4 regions of the Micromonospora sp. NPDC049801 genome follow, and region 2 is predicted to be linked to each of the others. Evidence: riboswitches for the same ligand, from Rfam matches in the RefSeq annotation. Region 2 holds a riboswitch; each other region holds the start of a gene.
What was found. Region 2 has a riboswitch for cyclic di-AMP ahead of AB0I89_RS27060 (hypothetical protein). Riboswitches for the same ligand answer to the same signal wherever they lie in the genome.
Positions count from the first base shown of each region.

Region 1: it holds a riboswitch for cyclic di-AMP, as region 2 does, so the genes downstream of both, AB0I89_RS04635 (C39 family peptidase) here and AB0I89_RS27060 (hypothetical protein) in region 2, are expected to answer to the same signal.
Region 3: it holds a riboswitch for cyclic di-AMP, as region 2 does, so the genes downstream of both, AB0I89_RS07215 (transglycosylase family protein) here and AB0I89_RS27060 (hypothetical protein) in region 2, are expected to answer to the same signal.
Region 4: it holds a riboswitch for cyclic di-AMP, as region 2 does, so the genes downstream of both, AB0I89_RS11710 (hypothetical protein) here and AB0I89_RS27060 (hypothetical protein) in region 2, are expected to answer to the same signal.

Region 1 covers NZ_JBFAMS010000002.1:262,761-267,068, reverse strand. Annotated here, with positions in the region: gene AB0I89_RS04645 (hypothetical protein) at 1-228, shown strand, start outside; gene AB0I89_RS04640 (hypothetical protein) at 406-1,176, shown strand; cyclic di-AMP (ydaO/yuaA leader) riboswitch at 1,462-1,602, shown strand; gene AB0I89_RS04635 (C39 family peptidase) at 1,836-2,684, shown strand; gene AB0I89_RS04630 (alpha/beta hydrolase) at 2,818-3,564, shown strand; gene AB0I89_RS04625 (CDP-glycerol glycerophosphotransferase family protein) at 3,569-4,308, opposite strand, start outside.
Region 2 covers NZ_JBFAMS010000017.1:62,452-66,759, reverse strand. Annotated here, with positions in the region: gene AB0I89_RS27070 (AAA family ATPase) at 1-915, shown strand, start outside; gene AB0I89_RS27065 (cation diffusion facilitator family transporter) at 1,023-1,940, shown strand; cyclic di-AMP (ydaO/yuaA leader) riboswitch at 2,053-2,184, shown strand; gene AB0I89_RS27060 (hypothetical protein) at 2,238-3,266, shown strand; gene AB0I89_RS27055 (hypothetical protein) at 3,360-3,887, shown strand; gene AB0I89_RS27050 (SRPBCC family protein) at 3,907-4,308, opposite strand, start outside.
Region 3 covers NZ_JBFAMS010000003.1:314,647-318,954, forward strand. Annotated here, with positions in the region: gene AB0I89_RS07200 (BTAD domain-containing putative transcriptional regulator) at 1-392, opposite strand, end outside; gene AB0I89_RS07205 (peptidase inhibitor family I36 protein) at 578-979, shown strand; gene AB0I89_RS07210 (peptidoglycan-binding domain-containing protein) at 1,089-1,577, opposite strand; cyclic di-AMP (ydaO/yuaA leader) riboswitch at 1,846-2,016, shown strand; gene AB0I89_RS07215 (transglycosylase family protein) at 2,016-2,708, shown strand; gene AB0I89_RS07220 (hypothetical protein) at 2,784-3,140, opposite strand; gene dinB (DNA polymerase IV) at 3,244-4,308, opposite strand, start outside.
Region 4 covers NZ_JBFAMS010000005.1:244,525-248,832, reverse strand. Annotated here, with positions in the region: gene AB0I89_RS11720 (copper-translocating P-type ATPase) at 1-668, opposite strand, end outside; gene AB0I89_RS11715 (YibE/F family protein) at 981-2,339, shown strand; cyclic di-AMP (ydaO/yuaA leader) riboswitch at 2,506-2,637, shown strand; gene AB0I89_RS11710 (hypothetical protein) at 2,641-3,663, shown strand; gene AB0I89_RS11705 (carbonic anhydrase) at 3,723-4,308, opposite strand, start outside.

The sequences.
Region 1 (4,308 bases), on a different contig from region 2:
CGCGCCGCCACCGGCTCGGCCGCCACCGACAGGGTCGGCGAGGGACGAGCCGCAGAGCTTGGCGCTGACGCCTCCGCGCGGTCGGTCGAGCCGCAGCCCGCCCGGCACGGTGGTTCGGACGCGTTGCCCCGCCCATTGGCGGGCGTGACCTCGGCGCGCACGGGCTCGCAGCGGCCCCTCCGCGCCGCCGGCTCGGCCAGCCGGGCCCCCCGCGCCCCGCCGGCCTAGCGGGGTCAGTCACCGGGGCGGCACGCCGTCCCGCGAGCGCCGGAGTGTGGCGCGCCGAGATCTCCATCACCGGCGACGCCGCCAGACCGAACGCCAGTCACCACACCTGACGACACACCGCCCGCACCCGCCCGTGCGGCATCCCATCGCTTACGTGCTCATGCCGAGGTGTCGATCATGGAAACCGTCGTCTTCTACCAGTTCCTGACCGAGGTGCCCCAGGCCGCCGCCATCTGGTCGGCCCTGTTCCTGCTGGCGCTGACGGTCCTCGCCGTCCTGGTGGCCCGACCGGAGCGGGACTCGCCCGCGGCCGACCCCACGCCGCCGACACCCACCGCCCGCGAGATGGCCGTCGCCGAGATGGCCGACCTGCGCCGGTACGCCGAGGAGGTGGCCGTGGCCGCCGCCCGGGCCGCGCGGACCGCCCGACGGCGGCGCGCTGACTGGCTGGTCGCTCAGGACGAGGCGCAGCGGGCCTGGACCGCGTACGACGAGGCGGACACGGCCGCCCGTCGGGTCGCCGGTGCCGGGGCGTTGCCGACACCGCGTACCCCGCACACCCCCGCCGAGTACGCGGCGAGGGAGCGCTATCTGCACCGTGCCGCCATGGCGGCGCACTGGCGGGGGGAGTTGACCATGGCTCAGCTCGGCGACGTGTTCGGGCACCGGCGCGGCTGGGACCCCCGCCGGCACCCGGTCGAGCAGGAGACGCTGCTCATCCGGGCGATCCGTGACGCGAGGCTGGCCGAGCACCGGACGGCCGCCGAGCGGGAGCGGTCGTCCTGGCGGGACGCCGAGGTGGCCGCCGAGTCGGCGCGCGTCCTCGCCGAGGAGGCGTACGTGGCGGCGGTCCGGTCGCGGCCGAGCCCGGCGTTCTCCCGGCGCACCGCGACGCGGCCGTCGCGTACGGCCCTCGTGGCACGCTGGCGTCCGGCCCGGGCCGGTTGAGCCCGATCCGTTATGTGAGGCGGGTCACCGGCAGCGGAAATCGGGCGGCGGGCATCATCGGCGGCCATTGCGCCCGCGATTGTGGCCGCGTTGTCGGCCACCTGTCCGGTTGTCGCCCACAGGTGCCGGCGGAACCCGTTGTCCCATCGAGTCACGTCAGCGGCAGAACGCGCAGAAATTGCTGGGCCAATCGATGTTTACGCAGGTGGGCGCGGCTTGGCAGAGTGCGTACCGGCCAGTACTGTCGTCCCGTCCGGTGCGGTTACCGATCGCAGGAGGCGACGCCGCGCCGACCCGCTCAATCGTGATCAACGAACCGGGGACCCACAGTAAGTCCGGGGTGAATCCGCGAGCCACGGCCCGCGGTAGGGCGATCTTCCCGCCCGAATCCGTCAGCTAACCCGGTAGGCGGTGACGGAAGGAGTTCCATCCTCGTGCAGCACCCCTCGACCCCCTTGTTGTTCCGCCGCCTCCACGGCGACGCGGTGTCCCCGCTCATCCGCCTCGTGACGGTGAGCTGACCCCCCGGGTCACCGCACTTCCCGCCCGGCCGCGCCGGGCGTTCCCCTGAGCGGCTCATCATCCGCGGGCCACCGCCCGCGCGCTGACGCCTGCCCGGATGCCGGTCGAGCCCCGGTGTGCCGCTCTCCCTGTGAACCGTGGAGGACCTCGTGAAGCACACCCTGAAGCGCCAGCTCCGTCGCCTCGCGACCGAGCGCCCGTACCAAATCGTCGCCGCCTCCGCCGCGGCCCTCGCGATCGCCACCACCGCCGGCGCCCTGGTCGCCGGCGCCGACGACGCCCCGGCCGGCTCGCGTACCCCGACCACGGTCGCCGAGATGCGCAGTGACACCGTCGCCTCCCGTGGCGAACTCCGGTCCGCGGCCCCGTCGGCGAGCGTCGCACCGAGCACCGCCGCCCCGGCCACCACCGCCGCGTCCCCCGCCGCGAAGGCCACGAGCAACCCGGACGTCACCCGGAAGCCGACGCCGCCGAAGCCGCCCGCGACGAAGGTGCTCGACTACGACTACGAGGCGCAGAACACCTACTACAACTGCGGCCCGGCGGCCACCCGCAACGCGCTCAGCGCCAGCGGGATCGACCGCACCCAGGAGGAGCTCGGCGCCGAACTGGGCACCACCGAGATGGGCACCAACTCGGCCGAGGACACCACCCGGGTGCTCAACGCCGAGGTGAAGGGCTCCCCGTACCGCACCCGCATGTTCGCGGGCACGCCCAGCCCGGCCCAGATGGACCGTCTTCAGGCCGACGTCGTCAAGGCCATCACCGATGGCCGGGGCGTGGTGGCGAACGTCGTCGGCGACGCCATCGACACCGAGGGCGGCTATCACTCCTACGGCGGTGGGCACTACATCGCCGTCGTCGGCTACAAGGACAACGGCCGTACGGTGCGGATCGCCGACTCGGCGAACGCCGCCGACCCGGCCTACTGGATCACCACGATCGACCTGGCGAACTGGATCGCCACCCGGGGTTACTCCGCCTGACCAACGCGCGACACCCCACGACGCCGCGGGCGCCGTCTCCCACGAGGGGCCGGCGCCCGCGGCGTCCCCGTGTCGGGCGCGACGCCGGTGAACGGCTCTCGTACCGGGCCGCGAACCGTGGGAGACTGCGGCCGTGGTGGATGAATCGGGTGGTCAAGCTGGCCGGGAGCCGATCCTGTTGCTGCTGCACGGCATGGGGGCGACGAGTGACGTGTGGCTGCCCTGGGCGCCACTTCTGGAGCAGCACTGGCCCGGCCGGTGGCTGGCGCCCGATCTCGCCGGTCACGGTTGGTCGGCGCCGCTGTCGTCGTACTCCTTCGAGGGTTTCGCCCAGCGGGTCGCGCAGGGCCTGGCCTCCGACGACCGCATCGTGGTGCTCGGGCACTCGCTCGGTGGCGTGGTCGGCCTGGCGCTGGCGGCCCGCGCCGCCGGTCTGCCGGTGGACGCGGTGGTGGGCTTGGGCATCAAGGCCGTCTGGGCGCCGGCCGAGCTGGCCCGTGCCGCGGACCTCGCCGCCCGCCCGGTGGGCTGGTTCACCAGCCGTACCGAGGCCGCCCGCCGGTACCTGCGGGTCGCCGGCCTCACCGGTCTGGTCCTCCCGGACCACCCGATGGTCGACGCCGGTCTGCGTCAGGTCGACGGCCGGTGGCGGCTCGCGATGGACAACGCCGCGTTCGCCGTCGGCGCGCCCGACCTGGCGGCGCTGCTCGCGGCGACCGACGTGCCGGTGGTGCTGGCCCGCGGGGAGCACGACCCGATGGTCACGGACGCGCAGCTCAAGGAGTACGGCGTACCGGTCGCCACGCTGTCCGGTCTCGGGCACAACGCGCACCTGGAGGATCCGGCGGCCGTGCTGGCGTTGCTGGAGCCGTACCGCTGACCGGTCAGGCGGCTGCGGGCGCGGGTAGTTCCCGGGCCGAGGTCAGCTCGCGGCGGGCGGCGGTCAGGAAACCCTCGGCGTACGACTCGGCCGGGAAGTCGCCCAGGTAGCGGCGGCGGGTGACCCAGCGGGCATCGGCCAGCGGGTCGGTGTCCAGCAGGGCCGTGAGCACGGCGTCCACGTTGGACATGTCGCGCCGCAGCACGTAGCCCGAGCCGGCCAGTGGAAAGCGCTCGGTGAACCGGTCGCCCTCGTCACCCATGTCGGTGACGGCATACGGCTTGCCGGAGTAGAGGTAGTCGGAGATCACCCCGGAGACGTCGGAGACCAGCGCGTCCGAGCGGTTGACGCACTCGGTCAGGCTCAGCTCCCGGGCGGCCGCGCCGAACACGTGCTGCCGGCCGGTGCGGGCGCGGTCGACGGCCAGCAGTTCGGTGAGCCGGCCCAACTGGCGTGCCGACGCCGGGTTCTGCGCCGTGTACGGATGCGCCCGCAGGATCACCGTCGCGCCACGCCCCAGCAGCCGCCGCAGCAGCTCCTCGGCCACCGGCAGCGAGCAGTAGTCGGCGTCGGCGTGGTGCCCGGTCCAGGTCGGGGTGTAGAGCACCGTCGGGTGCGCGAGGCCCCGCGCCGGCTCCTGGCGCACCTCGATCGACTCGACCTGGGGGCGGCCCACCACGACGAACTTCTCCGCCGGGATCTGTACCCCGGCGCGGGCGTACCGGTCGATCGCCGCCGGGCCGG
Region 2 (4,308 bases):
GCTCGACCGGATCGGCTGCGCCGGTACGCCGGCGGGATCCTCTCCGGCGCGGAGATCCGGCTGCTCGGCACGGCGTACCAGAGTCTGGACAGTGCGGGCCTGACCATCGCGGACGTGGCGCTGCTCGACGAGCTGGACGCGCTGCTCGGCAAGCCGGTGAAACCGGCGCGGGCCCGGCGCGACCCGTTCCAGCTCGCGGGCGGCGTTCGTGAGCTGAGCACCGCGGCCGACCGGCAGCGGGCCGCCCGCGCGGCGGCCCGGGAGCGGCCGGAGGACTACCGGGAGTACGCGCACGTGGTCGTCGACGAGGCGCAGGACGTCTCGCCGATGCAGTGGCGGATGATCGGTCGGCGTGGGCGGTTGGCCTCGTGGACGGTGGTGGGCGACCCGGCGCAGACCGCCTGGACCGGTGACCCCGAGGAGCTGACCCGCTCCCGCGACCAGGCGCTGGGCCGGCGCAAACGGCACGAGTTCACGCTCACCACCAACTACCGCAACTCGGCGGAGATCTTCGCGGTGGCGGCGGCGGAGATCCGCCGGCTCTATCCGGACCTGCCCCTGCCGAGGGCCGTCCGCTCCACCGGCGTCGACCCGGTCGAGCTGGTGGTGCCGCCCGCCGGGCTCCAGGCCGCGGCCGTACAGGCGGCCACCGGCCTGCTGGGCGAGGTCGACGGCACGGTCGGGGTGATCACGCCGGTCACCCGCCGCGACGAGGTCGCCGGCTGGCTCGACGCGCTCGGCGCGACGCGCTTGCAGGTGGTGACCAGCCTGGAGGCCAAGGGCATGGAGTACGACGGGGTCGTGCTGGTCGCCCCCAGCGAGATCCGGGCCGATCCGGGCTCGGGTGTACGCACGCTCTACGTGGCGCTCTCCCGGGCAACCCAGCGGCTCACCACCGTCGACCCGACCGGCTGACCGTCGGGTTGGCGCGCCCAGGGGCCGGCCCTCGCCCTACACTTGCACACATAGCGATGTGAGCATACATTTGACCGGGTCCCGGGCGACGTCGGAGGGTGGGTCTCGTGGGAGCAGGACATGACCACCACCACGGGTCGGTCGCCAACGCCGCCCACCAGCATCGCGGACGGCTCTGGGCGGCCTTCGGACTGCTCGCTGCCCTGATGGTGGTCGAGGCGGTGACCGCCTTCCACACCGGCTCGCTGGCGCTGCTCTCCGACGCCGGGCACATGTTCACCGACGTACTCGGCATCGGGATGGCGCTCGCCGCGATCACCGCCACGCGGCGGGCCACCGGCGACCCGCAACGCACCTTCGGGCTCTACCGCCTCGAAGTTCTCGCCGCGCTGGCCAACGCCGTCCTGCTCTCCGGCGTGGCGGTCTACGTGGTGATCGAGGCGATCGGCCGGTTCGGCGACCCGCACCGGGTGCTCAGCGGTCCGATGCTCACGGTGGCCATCCTCGGCCTGCTCGCGAACGTGGTCGCCTTCGGGCTGCTGCGCGCCGGCGCCCGGGAGAGCATCAACCTCCAGGGCGCCTACCTGGAGGTGCTGGGCGACCTGCTCGGCTCGCTCGGCGTGATCGGCGCTGCGCTGCTCATCGCCGTCACCGACTGGTGGTGGGCCGATCCGCTGGTCGCGGTTGCGATCGGCGTGTTCATCCTGCCGCGCACCTGGCGGCTGGGGCGGGCCGCCGTACGCATCCTCGTGCAGGCCGCCCCGGAACACCTCCAGGTCACCGCCGTGCACGACCGTCTGGCCGCGGTGCCCGGCGTGGTCGAGGTGCACGACCTGCACGTCTGGACGCTCACCTCGGGCATGGAGGTGGCCTCCGCGCACCTGACCATGGCGCCCGGCGCGGAGGTCGGCGCGGTGCTCACCGCGGCGCGTACCGCCCTGCGGGACGACTTCCGCATCGAGCACGCCACGCTGCAGACCGAACCCGGTGCCGCCCCGGGCGCCTGCGGTTCCGTCGAGTGGTGACCGTCATCCTTCGCGATGGTGCCGGCACCTTCCGTCACATCGGCTGCACAGACCCCACCAGCACCGGTAGGCTCTGTCCCGGCCACCACCCGGCGGCGCCTCCCGGCGCCGGTGGCGGCCGTCGCCTAATCGCCCGGCAGGGCGAACCGGGGAACCATGTTCCTGGGGTGCATCCGCGTCAGCGGTAGGGATCTTCCGTCCCGAACCCGTCAGCTAACCCGGTCGGCGGCTGACGGAAGGACATGCGTAGTGGCACCAGCACGACCACCCGCCGCCCGGCTTGCGGCACTGATCGTCATGATGGTCACCCTCGGCGTCGCGCTTCCGGTCGGCGCCGCCACCGCCGCTCCCCCCGCCGGCCTGCGGGCCGCCGCCGCGCCCGACGGCGACGAGGAGGGCGGCACCCCGGCGCTACGGGCCCAGCTCGAGGCGGCCAGCAAGGGCTACCTGGACGCGAAGCGCGCGCTGGACACCTCCATCCAGCGGCAACAGCAGCTCGCGGTCAAGCTGAAGGACACCGAGGCCGAGATGACCGTACGCAACGGCAAGGTCGGCGAGATCGCCGGCGTCGCGTACCGCACCGGCCGACTCAGCACCGTCTCGGCCCTGCTCAACAGCAACACCCCCGAGGGCTTCATGGACCGGGCGGCCGCCCTCGACGTGGTGGCCGCCAACGAGGACCGGGTGCTGCGCGACCTGCACGCCACCCGGGACGAGGCGAACCGCACCCGCGTCGCCCTCGACGGCGAGATCCGGGAGCAGCGTAAGCAGGTCGAGGTGATGGCCAAGCGCAAGGAGCAGGCCGAGCGGGCCCTGACGGTCGCCAACGACAAGGCACGCGCCAGCGCCGCCGCCGACACCGACACCGGCTCCAACCGTGGCACCTCCACCGCCAACGCCCAGCCCGCACCGCGCAACTCCGACGGCTCCTGGCCATCCGAGTCGTGCAGCATCAACGACCCCACCCCGGCCAGCGGCTGCATCACCCCCCGCACCCTGCACGCGCTCAACCAGGCCAAGGCCGCCGGCTTCACCCGGTACGTCTCCTGTCACCGCAACGGCGGCTCGGGCGAGCACCCCAAGGGCCGGGCCTGCGACTTCGCCGCGCAGAAGGGTGGCTTCGGCGGCATCGCCACCGGCGGCGACAAGACGTACGGCAACAACCTGGCCGCGTACTTCATCCGCAACGCCGACCGGCTCGCGGTGCTCTACGTGATCTGGTTCAAGCAGATCTGGCTACCCAGCAGCGGCTGGAAGTCGTACAGCGGGGGGAACGGCGACCCCTCCAGCGACCACACCAACCACGTGCACCTGTCGGTGTACTGACCACCGACGCCGTCCGGGGTACGTCAGCGGGCGTACCCCGGACGTCGTCGCTGGTCGGACGACCACGCGGGGTCGGGCCGGGAGCATTCGGGTATGCCGCGAATCGCGCCCCGCACGCGCAAGGCCCTGCTCACCCTGCACCTGGTCACCTCCCTCGGCTGGCTCGGGGCCGACCTGGTGCTACTCACCCTCGGCATCGCGGCACAGCGCGGCGCCGACCCGGCCGTGGTCTACCCGGTCGCCGGGCTCGTCGGCACCGTGCTCTTCGCGCCGCTGAGCGTGCTCGTGTGGCTCGTCGGTGTCGCCAGCGCGCTGCTCACCCCCTGGGGCCTGCTGCGCTACCGCTGGGTGGTGATCAAGCTCGTGATCACCACAGTGATGGTCGGGCTGGTGCTGTTCCTGCTCACGCCGAACCTGCGGCACGCCGCCGCGCTGGGCGCCGCGCTACCGACGCGGGACCGCGCCGACCTGGTGATCGCGCCCGCGGTGTCGACCAGCCTCATGATCATCGCGACGGTCCTGTCGACGTACAAGCCCTGGGGACGCCGACCCGCCGGCGGCACGACGCGGGATCGCCCTGCGCGCCCCGTGACGCCACGTCACGCACCAATAAGGAAGTAGTGGGCGCGGGACCGAGGGCTCACGGCGCGGGGTCGTCGAGGGCCGCGCCGAGGCGCGCGGCCAGGGCGAGGTGGGCGGCGCGGGCCTGACCGAAGGCGTACCGGAACAGGGGTGTCGGCGCGCGCAGGGTGATGTCGACGTCGATGCGGACCAGACCGTCCGGCTCGGCGCGCAGCCGGGTGTGGTTGCGAACCGTGGTGGCGGGCCACTGGCGGGCCACGGTGACGATCTCGTCGGGCTCGCTGACCAGCACGTCCGCGTGGTACGTGGTGCGAAAGCGCAGCGGGCCGGCGACCAGCCTGTCGTTGATCGTGTAGCTGGCGCGGGCCCCCGGGCGGGGCGGCACCTCGCGCACCCGCACGATCAGGGGATGCAGTTCACCCTGACGGGTCAGGTCGCTCAACAGCGCCGCCGCCTCGGC
Region 3 (4,308 bases), on a different contig from region 2:
CACAGCTCAAGCGCCCTGCGCAGCAGTTCCACCCGTTCGGGGTCCCCGTCGGGCAGCCCGTCGGCACGCTGCCGCAGCGCGTCGAAGTGCGGGCCGTCCACTGTCTCCGGTGGCAGGTCCAGCAGGTAACCACCCGACCGTCGCGCCAACACGTCCGGCGCGCCCGCGTCGGCCAGCACCCGGCGGAGCCGGGCGAGGTAGACGTGCAGGTTGTGGCGAACCCGGGGCGGCGACGCGTCGCCCCAGACCCGGTCCACCAGAGCGTCCAGGTTCACCGGTCGGCCCACGTCGACCGCCAGTGCGGCCAGGACGGCGCGCTGGCGGGCCGCTCCGGCATCGACCGGACGGCCGTCCGCCCAGACCTCGACCGGCCCGAGGACCCGAATCTCCATGAACCGCCGCTCGCTGCACCGCCGGTCGCCCCACCGGCACCCCCGGGACAGCCGGATTGAGGTTCCGGCAGGAATTCGTCGACCTTCCGCGCAGATCATCGTTGCTACAAGGACATCGATCAACGTGATGTCGGCAACTCGACTCGCGGCCGGTTCCGGTCGTGACGACACCGGAGGTCACCATCGTGCGAAGTGCTCTGCGAAGGCTCACGTCCGCGCTGCTCGGTACGATCGCCGTGGGCGCCACGCTCGGCGTCGCCCCGAGTCCGGCCCAGGCCAACTACGCCTGCCCGTCGGGTCTGCTCTGCCTGTACGCCGGGGCCAACTTCAGCGGCGACATCTTCCTGCTCGACGGTCCGTACAACGGATGCAACGACGTCCCGCTGCCCTCGTACTTCCGCAACCGGGCCCAATCGATCATCAACAACCGGCCGTCCGGCACCGTCTCCACCTTCTGGGACAACGCCAACGCCACCGGCCTGCTCGGCTACCAGCACGCCTATGGCTACCGGGCGAACCTGGCGTACGACTCGGCCGCGATCGGGGGGAACTGGAATCAGCGGATCGAGGCGGTCCGGGTCTGCTGATCCATGAGCGTCGCCGCGCAGGGGGGGAGCCGGCGACGCCGCACCGGGGGAGGGGCCGCCACGGCGCCGGCCGGAGTCCGCGAGGGCTCCGGCCGGCGCTGTACGGCGGTCAGCCCGGGTAGTAGCAGACGTTGGGAATGACCGGGCCGCCGTTGACCCCGAAGATCGCGAAGCCCATGTACGCACGTGTCTGCGGGCCGTACTCGCCGTCCTCGGCGATGTTCGCGTACACGATGTCCTCATTGATCTTGTGCTGGGCGTACCGGACGGCGTCCCGGGTCTTCGGACCGTAGTTCCCGTCCAGGCTGAGCGACCGCGCGTAGCAGTTGTTCAGCGCCTCCTGGAGCACCAGCACCGCGGAGCCCGAGTGGCCGTAGGTGAGGTAGCAGCTTTTGTTTCCGGTCTGCCAGCCGACGGTGGGCACGTGCATGTCCGCGCCGCCCGGGTAGCCGCCGACCCGGTAGAAGGTCAGGCTGGTGCACGGGCTGGACGCCTGTGCGGCGGTCGGCGCGGACAGCGTCAGGCCAGCGCCGGCCAGTAGGGCTACGAGGACGGCTGCGGCGCGGCGACGGCCGTTGCGACTCTGCTGGAGCGGCATGATCTCCTCCTGGGGTGTCGTTTCCGGGACGGACCCGGTGTGCTCCAGAGCATCGCTACCGCCCGTCTACGGTTTCCTGTCCGAACGTCAATTCACCGGGACGGCAGGCCCTGATCGGAAACGGTCCATGATGGCCGCTGCACAGGTGGACGTCCTCCGCAACCGCTGGCCGCAGCGCCCCGCGTGAGCCGGTGAACAACTTCACAAGCGGTGGGCGACCGTCACCCACCGTGCCTACCGTCGGTCGGGTCCACCACCGTGGACGCCGCGACCGGCAACGCCAAATCCTGCCCCCGGTCGTCGGAAACAGAACCCGGGCAGGAGCGGGGGACCCAACGTTCCTCGGTGCATGTCACCTCGGGGTGAAGCCGCCAGCGCGCGGCCGGGCTCCTCGGCCCGAACCCGACAGCTCACCTCGCCGGCGTGGAGGAATGATCCATGACGTCTGCGTACACCCCCCGTCATCGACGGGTCACCACCCGCCGCGTCGCCGTCGGTACCCTGGCGGTCGGCGCGGTCACCGGCGCCGTCGCCCTCTTCGGCCCGGCGGCCCCGGCCCAGGCCGGTGTCAACTGGGACGCGATCGCCCAGTGCGAGTCCGGCGGCAACTGGAAGATCAATACCGGGAACGGCTACTACGGCGGGCTGCAGTTCTCCCAGGGCACCTGGGCCGGCTACGGCGGCACGAAGTACGCCGCCCGCGCCGATCTGGCCAGCCGTGGCGAGCAGATCGCGATCGCCGAGAAGGTGCTCGACGGGCAGGGCATCGGCGCGTGGCCGACCTGCGGCCGCAAGGGCGGCTCGTCGGGCGGTACCTCGACGAAGTCCACCGCGAAGTCCCCGACGAAGTCCACCGCGAAGTCCCCGACGAAGTCGACCTCCAAGTCGTCGACGTCCACCTCCGGCAAGGAGCGGCCGGCACGCGGCGACCAGCCGGCTACCCGTGGTCACGAGCGGACCGCCCCGGCGGCCGGCGGCGACACGTACGTGGTCGCGCCGGGGGACACCCTGTCGGAGATCGCCGAGCGGCACCCCCGCAGCGGCGGCTGGCAGGCCCTGTACGAGCGCAACCGTCAGCTGATCGGCGCGGACCCGGGCCTGATCTTCCCGGGGCAGCGGCTCGCTCTCTGACGTACGTACCGACGAACGCTCGGCCGGGTCACCGGCCGAGCGTTCGTTCGTCTGGCGCTGTCCTCGCGGGACGGGTCACGCCGCCGAGGCGGCCGACCTCGCCTCGCGGCGGGCCATCACGTCGCCGTTCCAGCCCCAGCGCTGCGCCGGCGCGGCGGCCTCGGCCGTCCAGCCGGTGCCGCCCCCGCCACCGTCGATGGCCGTCTCGACCGAGTCGGGGGTGCTGCGGGCCAGTCGCAACGACTGCTCGGCGGTCGTACGCGCCGCACACGGCCAGGACTGGCCGGCGCACTGGAGGTTGCGGCAGCGACCCTCGTCGTCGGCCTCGTGGGCCTCGAGCACGTCGACCGCGAGCTGCCAGAGCAGCGGGTCGGTCACGTCGCCCGGACGTTCGGCACGACGGCTCGGTCGGTTGCTGGTCTCGTCGGACATGGGCCCCCCTCGTCAGGCTTTCCCCTCAAGACTTCACCTGTGTGCGGCCGGCTAAACCGCCGACCTGCTGTGATGTGTCTCCGGTCGCAGCAACCGGGGCGCTCTAGTCCGGCAATAGCGGCATCTCGACACCGGGAGCGCGGCCGAGCAGCGCCGCCCGGGTGAGCGCCGTCGAGCCGAAGCGGTCGCGGACCGCGTCCACGGCGGCGTCCAGGTCGGCCCCGGTGTTGGCTTGGAACGGCAGCTCCGGCTGCACCGGGTTGTCGTCCAGGTTGCCGACCGAGACGCCGAGCAGGGTGACCCCGCGCCGGTCGATCTCCGGTAGGGCGGCCCGCAGCAGTGTCCGGGCGGCGGCGAGCAGTGCGGTGGTGTCGGCGGTCGCCTTGGGCACGGTGTGCGAGCGGGTGGCGCGGGTGTAGTCGCCGAAGCGGAGTCGCAACACCATGGTGCGTCCGGACCGTCCGGCCGCCCGCATCCGTCGGGTGACCCGGTCGACCAGACCGGCGAGGATGGCGTCCAGTTCCTCCGGCGCAGGTGGGGTACGCCCCAACGCGTGCTGCGCGCCCATCGAGCCCCGCCGGCGGCCCACCTGCACCGCCCGGGGGTCGCGGTTGTGGGCGAGAGCGTGCAGGTGCCGGCCGGCGCCGGCCCCGAGCAGGGACACCAGCGCGGCCTCGCCGAGCCGGGCCACGTCCGCGACGGTACGGATCCGGCGTTCCCGCAGCTTCGCGGCGGTGACCGGACCGACGCCCCAGAGCCGTTCCACCGGCAGTGGATGCAGGAACGCCGTCTCGGCGTCGGGGGCGACAACCAGCAGCCCGTCCGGCTTCGCCACCGCGCTGGCCACCTTCGCCAGGAACTTCGTCCGGGCCACACCCACCGTGATCGGCAGGCCGACCCGGTCGCGGACCTCCCGGCGCAGCCGCTGGGCGATGTCGGCCGGCGTGCCGACCAGCCGGCGCAGCCCGCCCACGTCGAGGAACGCCTCGTCGATGGAGAGCCCTTCGACCAGCGGCGTGGTCTGGCGGAAGATCTCGAACACCGCCCGGCTGGCCTGCGTGTACGCCGACATCCGGGGCGGCACCACGATCGCGTCCGGGCAGAGCCGTCGTGCCTGCTGACCCCCCATCGCGCTGCGCACACCCCGCGCCTTCGCCTCGTAGCTGGC
Region 4 (4,308 bases), on a different contig from region 2:
GCCGACCGGGCAACCGGGCGCGACTCGCCCGTGATCATCGATTCGTCCAACTCCGCGTCGCCGTCGACGACCCGGCCGTCGGCCGGCACCCGACCCCCGGGTCGGACCAGCACCACGTCGTCGACCCGCAGCCCGTCGACAGGTACGCGCTCGACCCGCCCGTCCGCCGCCACCCGCTCGGCCTCGTCGGGCAGCAGCGCCGCCAGTGCCGCGAGCGCCCCACGGGCCTGCCCGATGGCCTTCATCTCCTGCCAGTGCCCGAGCAGCATGATGGTGACCAGCGCGGCCAGCTCCCACCAGAAGTCCAGGTCGAAGGCGCCCAGGCTGGTCGCCAGCGACGCGGTGTACGCCACGGTGATCGCCATCGCGACCAGCAGCATCATGCCCGGCGCGCGGTCCCGGATCTCACGTACCGCGCCGACCAGGAACGGCCAGCCACCCCAGAGGAACACCACCGAACCGAGCACCGGCCCCACCCAGGAGCGACCCGGCGCGTCCAGCCGGAGCCCGAGCCGGTCCACCACCAGGTCACTGGTCAGCACCACCGGCACGGTGAGCACCAGACAGACCCAGAACCGCCGACGGAACAGGGCCGGGTCGTGCCCGGCGTGCTTGTCGTGCCCGGCGTGCTTGTCGTGCTGTCGGTGCTCGGTGGGTGGCTCAGGCATGACTCCACCATCCGCCGCGCCCGGGGCGGTGTCAGCGGTTCGACTCCCCCGACACGTCCGCACGACCTGCGACCCCCCGCCGCGCTGGTTAGCATCGTCCAGCGATGACCCACCGGATCCCGCCGCCGAGACGGGCGACGGCGCCGCCACGGCGCGGCCCCGTACGGCGCCGACCCGACCACTTCATCACTCTCCGTGATTGCCGGGTCGTCAGGCGGCGAACCGACGCGCTCGTGCCCGCGTTCGTCCGGCGGAACTGAACCGCAGAGGCCGCCGGCACGTACCCCGCACCGGATCGTTGGGAGTCTCGCATTGGGTTCCGACCACAGCCATTCCGCTCGACCCGCCCCGCCCCGGGTACGACGGATCCTCATCGCGACGGTGGTGCCGCTCTTCGTGGCCACCGTCGTCGCCGCCGTGGTGCTGTGGCCACGGGACGGCGCACCGAAGAGCGGCGGTGGGGCGGATCTGCCGCGCCACCACGGCACGGTGACCCGGGTGGTGACCGAACCGTGCCCACCCTCGACGAGCCCGGAGGGCACGCCGAGCGGCGGGCCGTGCGGCACGGTGGACGTACTCCTCGAAGACGGGCCGCGCGCCGACCGGCAGGTGAGCACGCCCGTCCCCGCCGGCCCCGGAGCGCCTCGGGTCGAGGTGGGCGACGACGTCGTCCTGGTCGAGCTGACCGATCCGACCGATCCCACCCTCAGCACCTGGAACATCGCCGAGCACCAGCGCGGGACGCCACTGGTGTGGCTCGTGGGGGTCTTCGCCGCCGCCATCGTCGCGTTCGGCCGGTGGCGGGGTCTGGCCGCGCTCGCCGGCCTAGCCGCCAGCTTCGCCATCCTGCTCACCTTCGTGTTGCCGGCCATCGGCGCGGGCCGGTCACCGCTGCTGGTGGCGGTGGTCGGCGCGGCCCTGATCATGTTCGTGGTGCTCTACCTGACACACGGGGTGACCGCGCAGACCTCCGTCGCGGTCCTCGGCACCCTGGGCAGCCTGGTGCTCACCGGCGTCCTCGCGACCATCGCCACGGCCGCCACCCAGCTCACCGGCTTCGGCAGCGAGGACGCCACCACGCTCTCGATGTTCCAGGCGGAGGTGGACCTGCGCGGCCTGCTGCTCGCCGGGATCATCATCGGCTCACTCGGGGTACTCGACGACGTGACCGTCACCCAGGCCGCCACCGTCACCGAGCTGGCGAACGCCAACCCCGGGCTGGGTCGACGACAGCTCTACCGGGCCGCCACCCGGGTCGGCCGGGCGCACATCGCCTCCACGGTCAACACCATCGTGCTGGCGTACGCGGGCGCGTCACTGCCGCTGCTGCTTCTGCTCACCGCCGACTCGCGCCCCATCGGGCAGATTCTGACCAGCGAGTTCCTCGCACAGGAGATCGTCCGCAGCGCGGTCGCCACCCTCGGCCTGATCGCCGCCGTACCCCTCACCACCGGGCTGGCCGCGGTGGTGACCGCGGCCGGGTCGACGGCCACGCCCGACGCGGACGCCCCGCCACCGCGCCCCCGCGCGGACCGCGCGGAGGCGCTCGCCGCTCTCAGTTCCCCGCCGACGGATCGGGCCGACCGGCCCGATCCACAGCGGAACACACCCCCATCCACCGCCACCACCGGGTGGCCAGAGCCGAACAGGAGCACGGATACGGCATGGTGACACTCCTCAGCGTGACCGGATCGGGCACCCGCCCTGAGAACCGCGTCACTGGTCACTCAACGCCATGGCGAAATGACGCTTTTAGTCGGCATCAGGACGTAGCTCAGGCGGTGGACTCTCGGGTAACCTCGCTGCCGGTCACCGACGAAGGCGCGCAGCGGCGCCTGCGGTGCCACCGCCCAATCGCCAACCGGCGAGCCGGGGACCCAGGTACCTGGGGTGAATCCGCGACAGCGGTAGGGGCCACTTCCGCCCCGAACCCGTCAGCTAACCCGGTCGGCGGTCGACGGAAGGGAAGATTGTGACGGCACCCCTACGCCGCTGGTTGACGCCCGTGGTGGCCGTGTTCGCCGCGCTGACCGTGCTCGCCGGACCCCTCCCGGCCCACGCCGCCCCGACGACCCCCACACCGTCCGGGCACGAGGAGGACGGCGACGAGCCCAAGCTGCTCACCGACGTCATCGAGCAGACCAACCGGGACTACGTGGCGGCCAAGTCCAAACTGGACAAGTCCAAGAAGCGGCAGGTCGAACTCGCGGCAGAGGTCGACCGGGCGAAGGCCGACCTGGCCGCGCTGGCCCCGCAGGTCGCGCAGATCGCCGCTCAGTCGTACCGGACCGGACGGGTCGGCGCGATCGCGATGCTGCTGGAGGCCGACGCCCCGGACTCGTTCGTCCAGCGGGCCGCGGCGCTCGACGAGATGAACATGGTCAACGAAAAGAAGCTCGCCGAGGTCAACGCGGTGAAGTCCCGCGCCGAGGAGGCCAAGCTGGCCCTCGACACCGAGGTCCGGGAGCAGCAGAAGCAGACCGCGCTGATGGCGAAGGACAAGCGCGACGCGGACAAGGCGCTCGCGCTGGTCGGCGGCAAGGGCTTCACCGGCGGTCTGGTGGACGCCACCTCCCCGGTCGCCCGGATCGGCCCGGGTCGCACCGCCGACGGCGACTGGAAGCCCCAGTCGTGCAGCGAGAAGGACCCGACCACCTCCGGCTGCGTCACGCCGCGCACGCTGCACGCGTACAAGGAGGTCAAGCGGGCCGGGTTCAACCGGTTCGTGGGCTGCCACCGCAACGGTGGACCGTACGAGCACCCGAAGGGTCGCGCCTGTGACTGGTCGTTGCAGAAGAGCGGCTTCAGCCCGTGGCACAACGACGACACCCGGATGTACGGCAACAACGTGGCCGCGTTCCTCATCCGCAACGCAGACCGGCTCGGCATCTACTACGTGATCTGGAACCGGCAGATCTGGTTCCCGGCGACCGGCTGGAAGTCGTACAGCGGGCCGTCGAACCACACCGACCACGTACACATGTCGCTGCTCTGATCCGACGCCCAACAGTTCGAGGGCCGTCCCGCGTCGAGCGGGGCGGCCCTCGTCGCGTGTCAGGCGGCGGCGGTCGCGGCCGGGTCGTCCGAGGCGTCGCCGGCCGGTACGGGGGTCACGGGTCGCACCGCCCCGGCGGCGAGCCGGTACGACATCCCCACCACCGCGCACCGCCCCCGCGCCACCTCGTCGGCCAGCACGGGCGACTGCCCGAGCAGCGTCTCGACCGTCTGCGCGATGTGGATGTCGACGATGCCGTCGATGTCGTGCACGCCCTCGGCCGTGGCTCGTCGCAGGCTGGGCAGCACCGCGTCGACCACCGCTGGGAGATGTCCCGGGGGCGCGATGCCGGTGGCCGCCGATTCGCGGGCCGCCTGCACGGCGCCGCAGGAGTCGTGCCCGAGCACCACCACCAGCGGAGCGCCGAGGACGGCCACCGCGTACTCGACGCTGCCCAGCACCTCTGGCCCGGTGGTGTGCCCGGCGGTCCGGACGACGAAGAGGTCACCCAGCCCCCGGTCGAAGATGATCTCGGCGGCCAGCCGCGAGTCGGAGCAGCCGACGATCACCGCGAAGGGGTGCTGCCCGTCCGCCACGGCGGCCCGGTGCCCGGCATCCTGGTTGGGGTGGCGCGGCTCTCCGGCG